DNA from 2 places in the Halomonas sp. Mc5H-6 genome. Region 2 is predicted to be linked to the other one. Evidence: riboswitches for the same ligand, from Rfam matches in the RefSeq annotation. Region 2 holds a riboswitch; the other holds the start of a gene.
The links. A riboswitch is a leader RNA that binds a small molecule or an ion and turns the genes downstream of it on or off. The one in region 2 is predicted to bind thiamine pyrophosphate.
Positions count from the first base shown of each region.

Region 1: another riboswitch for thiamine pyrophosphate. It lies ahead of NH395_RS12165 (sodium:solute symporter); the one in region 2 lies ahead of thiM (hydroxyethylthiazole kinase).

Region 1 is NZ_JAMXSI010000008.1:6,270-10,682, forward strand. Features, by position in the region: gene NH395_RS12160 (diguanylate cyclase) at 1-1,050, opposite strand, end outside; gene NH395_RS12165 (sodium:solute symporter) at 1,098-2,492, opposite strand; TPP riboswitch at 2,482-2,584, opposite strand; gene NH395_RS12170 (hypothetical protein) at 2,788-3,480, shown strand; gene NH395_RS12175 (CoA-acylating methylmalonate-semialdehyde dehydrogenase) at 3,543-4,413, opposite strand, start outside.
Region 2 is NZ_JAMXSI010000010.1:35,660-40,072, reverse strand. Features, by position in the region: gene NH395_RS13865 (cupin domain-containing protein) at 1-585, shown strand, start outside; gene NH395_RS13860 (DUF6164 family protein) at 577-939, opposite strand; gene gloA (lactoylglutathione lyase) at 941-1,474, opposite strand; gene NH395_RS13850 (DUF2237 domain-containing protein) at 1,699-2,073, shown strand; gene NH395_RS13845 (hypothetical protein) at 2,181-2,525, shown strand; TPP riboswitch at 2,573-2,669, shown strand; gene thiM (hydroxyethylthiazole kinase) at 2,694-3,503, shown strand; gene thiE (thiamine phosphate synthase) at 3,493-4,104, shown strand; gene NH395_RS13830 (DMT family transporter) at 4,109-4,413, opposite strand, start outside.

The sequences.
Region 1 (4,413 bases), on a different contig from region 2:
CGCCTTGAAGCCATCGAGATCCATGAACAGCACGGCGAGCGCGGTCTGCTGGCGCCGGGTGCGCGCCATCGCCTCTGGCAACCGTTCATCCAGGGCCCGCCTGTTGGGCAGTTGGGTAAGGGCGTCTTCACGGGCTTCCAGGTCGCGCAGACGCTCAAGCTGTATGCGCTCGGTAACATCGTGGAGAAAAAGGCTACGCTGATTGCGTCCCTCAATATCGAGCGACTTGATGCGTATTTCCACCGGCAACGAGCTGCCATCACGACGCGCGGCGTAGTAGTTGAAGGGCGTCTGCTGATCGCCTTCCGGCACGCCATCAGGGAAAATCAGCTGCTGAATGGGACGCGCCAGCGCTTCCCTGCGCGTCCAGCCAAACATCGTTGTCGCGGCGCGATTCCAGTCAAGCACTATGTCATTATCGTCAATGCTGATGTAGGCGTCATAGGCCGACTCGATCACCAGGTTCAGTTCCCGAGTGCGCCGCTCAATCTGGTTTTCGAGATCCAGATGCAGCGCTTCGAGGGATGACTGGGACGCTTCCCGACGCTGTTTTTCAAACAGAAAGTGCTCGCGCAGGTGAATTTCATCGGTAACAATCGCCCCAAGGTCCTTAAGCGCATTAAGCTCGGCGTCGCTAAGCTGACGTGGCCTTGTATCCACAGCACACAGCGACCCCAACGCCAACCCCTTTGACGTGCGCAGCGGAATACCCGCGTAAAAACGCACCCCGTCAGGCTGGGTCACCAGCGGATTATCCGCAAAGCGCGGGTCCTCGAGTGTATCCTCGACCACCAGCGGCGTGGTTTCCGCAATGGTATGGGCGCAGAAGGCCACGTCACGGGACGTTTCACTCAGCTCCGTCCCCACCCGTGACTTTATCCACTGGCGTTTTGCATCAATCAGCGTGACGGTCGAGGTGGGCACATTCAGTAACTGGGTGACCAGGCGGGTCACCCGATCGAATGCGGGTTCTTCCGGCGTATCCAGCAGCGCCAATTCGTAAAGCGCCGCCAGCCGAGCTTCTTCGTCGGGAAGAATAGGGTAGTTCATTGACTGTGGCCCATGATGGTAGACGATAACTTACCATCATAACGTGATCAGCCATGCTTTGCCCAAGACGCCCGGTGACCGACCACTTTCGCCCAGCCGATACTCACCAGTGAAGAAGCCAATAGCGCACCAAGGAAAGGCCCCAGGGTGGGAATACCCGCAGGGAAGGTCGCCGCCATGAGCCCCGCTGCAAGACTGCCGCTGGCGATCCAGCCGGGTAACACCGCGCCTAATAGCCCTGCAATGCCGCCGCCGATCGCCGCCGCGGTGGACATCCGTCTCCATAACCCCAGCAATACCGGTACCACGATCGCGGCACACAGCAAGTCCGCGATCAGGAATAGTCGCAGTACGGAAAGACCCTGCAGGCCGATGATTACCACCGGCACCATCAGCGCGACCGTCCACCAGCGGGCCGTGGTCAGCGACCTGCCCCGCTGCTCATGCTGGGAGACGATCAGCGAGGCAATCGCGTTCTGCAGCGTATCGACACTGGATGCCACCAGTGTCACCGCCAGCACCAGGGCCAGCAGGGCGAGCCACGACGGTGCGCTGCCCAGGAGAGCAAAAAACGGGATAGGCGGTTCACCCAGCGCCACGCCACTCATCGCAGCAAGCATCCCCAGGCCGCCGATCACCATCACTACAGCGACGGTCAACCCACCCCCCAGCCAGGCACCTAGGCCCAGGCTGCGTGAATCCTGCGCGGCCCACACCCGCTGCCAGTAACCCTGATGGAAAAGGTTCGCCGCCGTGACGGCAATGACCAGTGTCACCGCCACACTCAGTGCGTCGCCCAGCGGGGCGCTCGGCATCGACGATGCCTCTGGCAGGGTGGGTAAATAGGTGAAGGCAACACTGCTGACGATCAGCAGCAGAGCGATCAACAGCCAGGCCTGCCAGCGGTCGGTGGCAAGGCTCGCCCTCAGCCCGCCGAGCACGGTATAGGCAAGCGTGCTCAAGGCGACGCCAAGAACAACCAGAGCAGGCGGCACATCGGAGAGTAATGCGGTAATCGCCCCAATGGCCGTCAGCTCTGCGGCCAAAAAGCAAGCCATGTAGGCCACCGACACCAGTGACACCCAGCGGCGCACGCTGGTGCCGTAGCACGCCTGGGCAAACTCGGCGATGCTTCTACCTTCGGGCAACGCGCGGCGAATGGCCGGTCCGTAAAGACCGAGTACGATAAACGGCAGCGCGGAACCGATGGCATAACCAGAAAGGGCCACTGGGCCAACGAAGGCGCCGATTTCCGGCGGCGCAAACAGGATCCATGCGCCCATCCCGGAGGCAAGAAACGATAACCCGAGGGTCGCCCCGGACTGGGAATTGCGAGCTGTAATGTAATCATCGACCGTGCCACCGGCCCAGCGAGCCCGCAGGCCAAGTATGATAAAAATACCGAGTGCCGCGGCCAGCGCAGCGGATGTCAGGTAGGGCATGTCGCGCTTCCTCCGCCGGTATCATCCGGATCAGGTTCCAGGGTTAGCGCAAGCGCACTCTCAGCCTCTTGGAGGCTCCCCTGGCGACAGTGTGTGAAAGAACTTTATGAACAGGTATTATTCTCAACGAGAATCGCACCAGCGTAAAGTGGCGAGTATATGCCATTACGCGCAAGCCCCTGCGCCCCAGGGCTTTTAATCCGCGTCACCGCTGGCCATACTCAGTAGGTAATCTAATAACGTTATAGAAACCGTGCGCCTGGAGCGACACGGTTCGCTCAAAGGGAAATCTCTAATGCGCTATACAGAAGCCAAGGAACATACGCCGGGCAGGCTACATGCATTGTTTGCTGACCCTTACAATGCGTTTGAAAACGATACCGACGAGCGGCAACTGCATCTGCATATTGCGCTGTATTTGCTGCTGGCACGCCCCATGGAGCGCGGCTTGATGACGCTGCGTGTCATACACGGCTGGGAAAATGGTAGCTTTGAGCCAGCTGATTTGCAGCATGTCGACTACGCCATTAAGACCGTGGCCGACTTCAAACGCGCCGTAAAGGACTTCACCCAGGCTTCAAAAGACAACGTTGCCTTCCCCGCCGATGAAGACGCCCTGCTGGAAGCCCCACTTGACGATGCGATCGCCAATGCCGAGGCAGACGGGCAAACGCTGGATGAAGAAACGCGCACGATCCCGGCCCGTTGGCCTGCTTTTGAAGGCGGTTTGGCCCTCTATACGCTGTTCAAGATGTACCACCGCCTGGTATACGGCGAGGACGAAGCATACCGCTGTACGCAGTGCTATACCGCTGATGGACTACGTGAGATGCACGAATTTCATCTTGAAGAAGGTGAGTTTGCGCTGCTGGTGCCGACCGGCAAGCATTTTGCCTCAGAGCCCTCGATGCTGGTGCTGCACGAAAGTCAGCTTGATCCGATTGAACGGCTGCTGGAAGAAAGCTTACCGCTGTTTCAGGATTTTTAGTCCTCGCATTGACGCTCCCTCGGCCCCTTCAGGCCGAGGAAGCTACCACCCGGCGAGTGACATCAGCCAAGCGAAATGGTGCTGTTGATCCCGCTGGAGACGTTTTCGGGCTCAAACCAGCGGGCGGTCACCGTCTTGGTCTGTGTCCAGAAGGCAATCGCCTGCTTACCGTTAGGCCCCAGGTCGCCGAGCTTTGAGCCTCGCGAGCCGGTAAAGCTGAAATAGGCAACCGGCACAGGGATCGGTACGTTGATACCGATCTGGCCCACGTCAATATCGTTTTCAAAGCGCCGTGCCACCCAGCCCGAGTTGGTAAAGATAGAGGTGCCGTTGCCGTTGGGGTTGGCATTGATGAATGCGACCGCGTCGTCCAGCGTCTCCACGTTGACCACGCAGAGTACCGGGCCAAAGATCTCTTCACGGTAGATGGTCATGTCGGCCGTCACGTCGGAAAACAGTGTCGGCCCCACAAAATTACCGTCCGGAAAGCCATCAACCGAGCAACCGCGGCCGTCGACCATTAGTTTGGCGCCCTCTTTCTCGCCTGCGCCAATCAAGCGTTCGACACGTTCCTTGGCCTGGGGGGATACCAGCGGGCCCAGGTCAGCATCGCGCTGAGTGCCAGGCCCGACCTTCATGCCACGAGCGCCTTTCACAATATCGTCTAACCATTCACGGGCTTCGCCCACCAGCACCACCACCGAGTTGGCCATGCAGCGCTGCCCGGCCGCCCCAAATGCCGAGCCCAGCAGGCTGTCGATGGCCTGGCTGCGATTGGCGTCGGGCATGACCACGCAATGGTTCTTGGCGCCCATCATCGCCTGCATGCGTTTACCCGCCGCGGCGGCGCGGTTATACAGCAGCGAGCCTACGTGGGATGAGCCAATGAACGACAGCGCCTTGATCGACGGGTGATCGGCAATCTGGTTCGCC
Region 2 (4,413 bases):
CTCGACCGCATTGGCGACGAAGTCGCCCGCGCCACCAGCCTCGTACGCTACGCCCCCAACACCCAGTTCGACCCGCATACCCACGGGGGCGGTGAAGAAATTTTAGTGCTGGAAGGTGTGTTCGCCGACGAGTATGGCCGTTATGCCGCCGGCAGCTACTTGAGGAACCCCATCGGCACCGGCCATACGCCGAAAATAGGCGATGAAGGGGCCTTGATACTGGTCAAGCTGCACCAGTTCGACCAAAACGATGAGCTGCAGCTTGCCGTCCCTGCCCACCGCCTGCCCTGGCAGCCGGACCGTCGCCCCGGCATCGGCTACAAGATGCTGCATACCTTCAAACAGGAGAGGGTCAGCCTGGAACACTGGGAGGCTGGTCAGGCCATTGAGTATCCGGTGCTGACCGGCGGGCTTGAGCTTTTCGTGCTGGAGGGCGCCTTGAGCGATGGCGACCGGGAATACACCGCGGGTAGCTGGTGCCGCTACCCCAGCGGCATGGCCCTGACCCTCACAGCCGGAAAGAACGGTGTGCAGATGTATCTCAAACGCGGTCACCTACCGCCTGTCCAGGAAGCTTCAGCCTAGCGCCAGAAAGGGCAACAGCGTCAACGCCACCAGCAATACAATGGCGACGCCCACCAGCGTGATTTGCACGGGGTGGGCACTAAAACGCTGCCATAAGGTGGGCGCATCGCCCCGTGCGAGCGCCTCGTGGTGCTCTTGCCTGGCCCGCGCCTGGCGCTCGGCCTGATACTCCGCCAGCAGCGCATTGGCATCCTCTAGCTGGCTCAAGTCGCGCAGCCAGATGGCATCCACACCCAGCCGGAAGAAACCAGCCTGCGTCTCGTAGGTATCCAGGCCGTGGGCATCGAGCAACTGACGGACCTCCATGGCCTCTTCGTCGGTCACATGGCGCAGGCGGAACAGCAAATGCGCCATGCTAATCGCCCTTGTTGGCCATCAGATCCGCCTGGATCACTTCAATCCAGTAGCCATCCGGGTCTTTGACAAAAATCACGTCTTGCATCTTGCCCTGATCGGCACGCTTGACGAAGGTGACGTCGTGCTCGTCGAACCACGCCTGGGCCGCCGCCAGATCGGGCACGCTAAAGCAGATATGGCCAAACCCCTGGGGCTCGGCGTTGCCATCATGGTAGGCAAAGCCTTCCTGATTCTCCGTGCCCCAGTTGTGGGTCAGCTCCAACAGCCCCTTTTGACTGAACGTCCAGGCGGTTCTTGCCTGCGTCTCTTCGGGCACTTGGTCAGCGTCTTCCAGGTTAGCCAGGAAGTATAGGGAAAATTGCATTTCTTCAAAATCAAGCCGACGCATCACCTGCATACCAAACACCTGTGAATAAAACGCCAGCGCCCGCTCGGGATCCTTGACCCGCAGCATGGTGTGGTTCAAACGGAACCCCTGGGTCTGCTTGGGTGCCGGGGCAACCCCTGGATGCTGCTCACCTTGAAACGACATGCACTATCTCCTTTGACGTATCGGTTACTTTGTACAAGGCTGTAGAATCCTGGCTGCCAGTCTTTAGGAACCGTCTGTACCCGCAGCCTTTAACGACAGTCTTTAAAAACGGGCTTTCACCACCATCGTGACTCGCTCTCATGGTTCACCAGGATGATTGGTGTCTATGGTTTCATCATGAGGGCAGTCTGACAAAATACCAGCCCTTGCGCTAAGGAGGCCTTATGGCCCGCGATCTCAATGTGCTGGGTGAACCGCTCACCCCGTGCTGCCATGACCCCAAAACCGGCTTTTACCGCGATGGATTCTGTCGCGTGGGGGCGGATGATGTGGGCGTTCACTCTGTGTGCGCCATGCTGACGGAAGAGTTTCTGGCCTTTTCGCTGGCACAGGGCAACGACCTGGTAACGCCACGGCCTGAATTTGGCTTTCCTGGCCTGCAGCCCGGCGACCGTTGGTGCCTGTGCGCGTCACGCTGGCTGGAAGCCGCCGAGGTAGGCCTGGCGCCGCCCGTCGTCTTGTCCGGCACTAATCAGAAGACCTTGGACATCATCGGCCTGGACACCTTGCGCCAGCACGCCCTGGATGCCGTGCATTGAGGAGGCTGCGCCTTGGATATTCTGTGCAAACATCCTACACTTCCATTATAAACTTTATACATCCACCAATTGATCCCCACCGGACGGGTATCCCACAGGAGTAGGTCATGGCCTCGATTGATACGACCCTTGGCGATCACATTACCTTGAAGCAGCTTTCCCAGGCGCTCCGCAATGGCTTTTCGCCAATTGTGGAGGTTGAATCAATGGACGGCATCTATAAAGTGCGCTTTCACCATGCCAATGGGGTTTCCGATTTATCCAATGCCCAAGGGCATGTCAGCACCTTCCTGGGTACTGGCGAGATCCGCGATACCCTGGGTGAATTGGGCTTGACCCATGGCGTGCTTACCTTTGCCGATCAATGCGGCGACGAAATGATCGGTGTGGCGGGGAAAGCCATGACGCCCGATGAAATGCTCACCTACGGAACGCGCATCTCGTTTCGTTAAACGAGCCTTTCCAGGGCTTTACAGACTCGTCCAAGCCACGGATAGTAGGGGCACGACAGGGGCGCTCGTCACCGAACGGGCTGAGAAGCACCCTTATAACCTGAACCGGCTAATACCGGCGTAGGGAGTCGTGGTGCCCCGTCACCACCTCCCTGCCGGGAGGACTTCATGACCATCCCCAACTTTGGCGACAGCTTGACGGCGCTGCGCGACACCACCCCGCTTATTCACTGCATCACCAACTATGTCGCGATGAACAGCACCGCCAACGTGCTGCTGGCTACCGGGGCGTCACCTGCCATGCTGCATGCCACCCAGGAAGTTGCTGAATTCACCGCGCTGGCCGATGCGCTGTCGATCAACATCGGGACGCTTTCATCGCCCTGGGCGGAGGCCATGCTGCTTGCCGCGCGCACCGCTCGCGCGCACGACACGCCCTGGGTGCTGGACCCCGTCGCCGTGGGCGCGACCCGTTATCGCCAGGAAGTCTGCGCCGACCTTTTGGCCCTCAAGCCCAGCGTCATCCGTGGCAACGCCTCTGAAATCCTGGCCCTCGATGGGCTGGCCCACCAGGGCCGTGGGGTTGATGCAACCGCGTCCACCGACGACGCCATAAAGGCCGCCATGGCACTGGCCGAGCGGCAACAGTGTATCGTCGCCATGACCGGCGAACGGGATAGAGTCACCGACGGAAAAGCCTGCTACACGATCAGCGGCGGGCATCCTTTGATGCCCCGTGTCACGACCTTGGGGTGCGGGCTCAGCGCTCTGGTGGCCGCCTTTGTCGCCGCCAACCCCGACGAGCCGCTGAACGCCAGCAGTGCCGCCGTGGCGTGTTTTGCGGCAGCCGGAGAGCGTGCCGGGGAGACCGCCCAGGGGCCGGGCAGTTTTTACGTTGCCTTGTTGGACGCGCTTTATCAGCTCACGCCTGATGCGCTTAACCACTTCGCCCGTCGGGAGGTCCGCGATGCCCTTTGATCTGTCGCTTTATCTGGTCACCGACGCAACCCTGTGCCAGCACCATGGTCTTGAGCGCACCGTCAGCGAGGCTGTCCGCGGTGGCGTCACCATGGTGCAGCTGCGCGACAAGCTGGCAAGCGATGCACAGATGATTGACCAGGCACGGCGCCTGAAAGCCTTGCTGGCAGGCAGCGGGGTGGCGCTGATCATCAACGACCGCCTTGAGGTGGCGCTTGCCAGTCAGGCCGACGGACTGCATGTCGGTCAGAGCGATACCACGGTTCGCCAGGCCCGGGTGGCGATGGGGCCACAGGCCATATTAGGGCTTTCGATCAACACCGTGGAACAACTTCATGACGCACCTATCGATCAGCTTGACTACGTGGGCATCGGGCCGATCTTTGCCACCCCCAGCAAACAGGATCACGCCCAACCGATTGGTTTTGGCGGCCTTGCTTCCTTGATCAAGGAATGCCCGATTCCCAGCGTGGCCATCGGCGGGCTGAATGCCAGCCATGTGAATGCGATACGGCGGGCAGGCGCTGACGGGCTAGCGGTCATCTCGGCGATCTGCGGACAGCCCGATCCCGAGGCGGCGGCTCGCGCCTTCCAGCGTTGACAGCCTAGGCCGTTGGGCGGCGCTTCAAGGTAGTGCGCCGGTCGTGATAGGCGATCGCCAGGCCGCTTGCCATGATCAAGGCGCTGCCCCCCCATACCCAGAGGTCGGGCAGCTCGCCCCAGAACCACCAGCCGAGCAGCACTGCCCAGAGCATGGCGGTATAATCGAACGGGGCGGCTATCGCCGCTGGCGCGAAGCGAAACGCCAGGGTAATGAACGCCGTCGCGCCCACGCCCAGTACGCCAGACGCCAAAAACCCCAGCCAGTGCCAGGGCAGCGGCGTCTGCCAGACCCAGGGCAAGGTCAGCC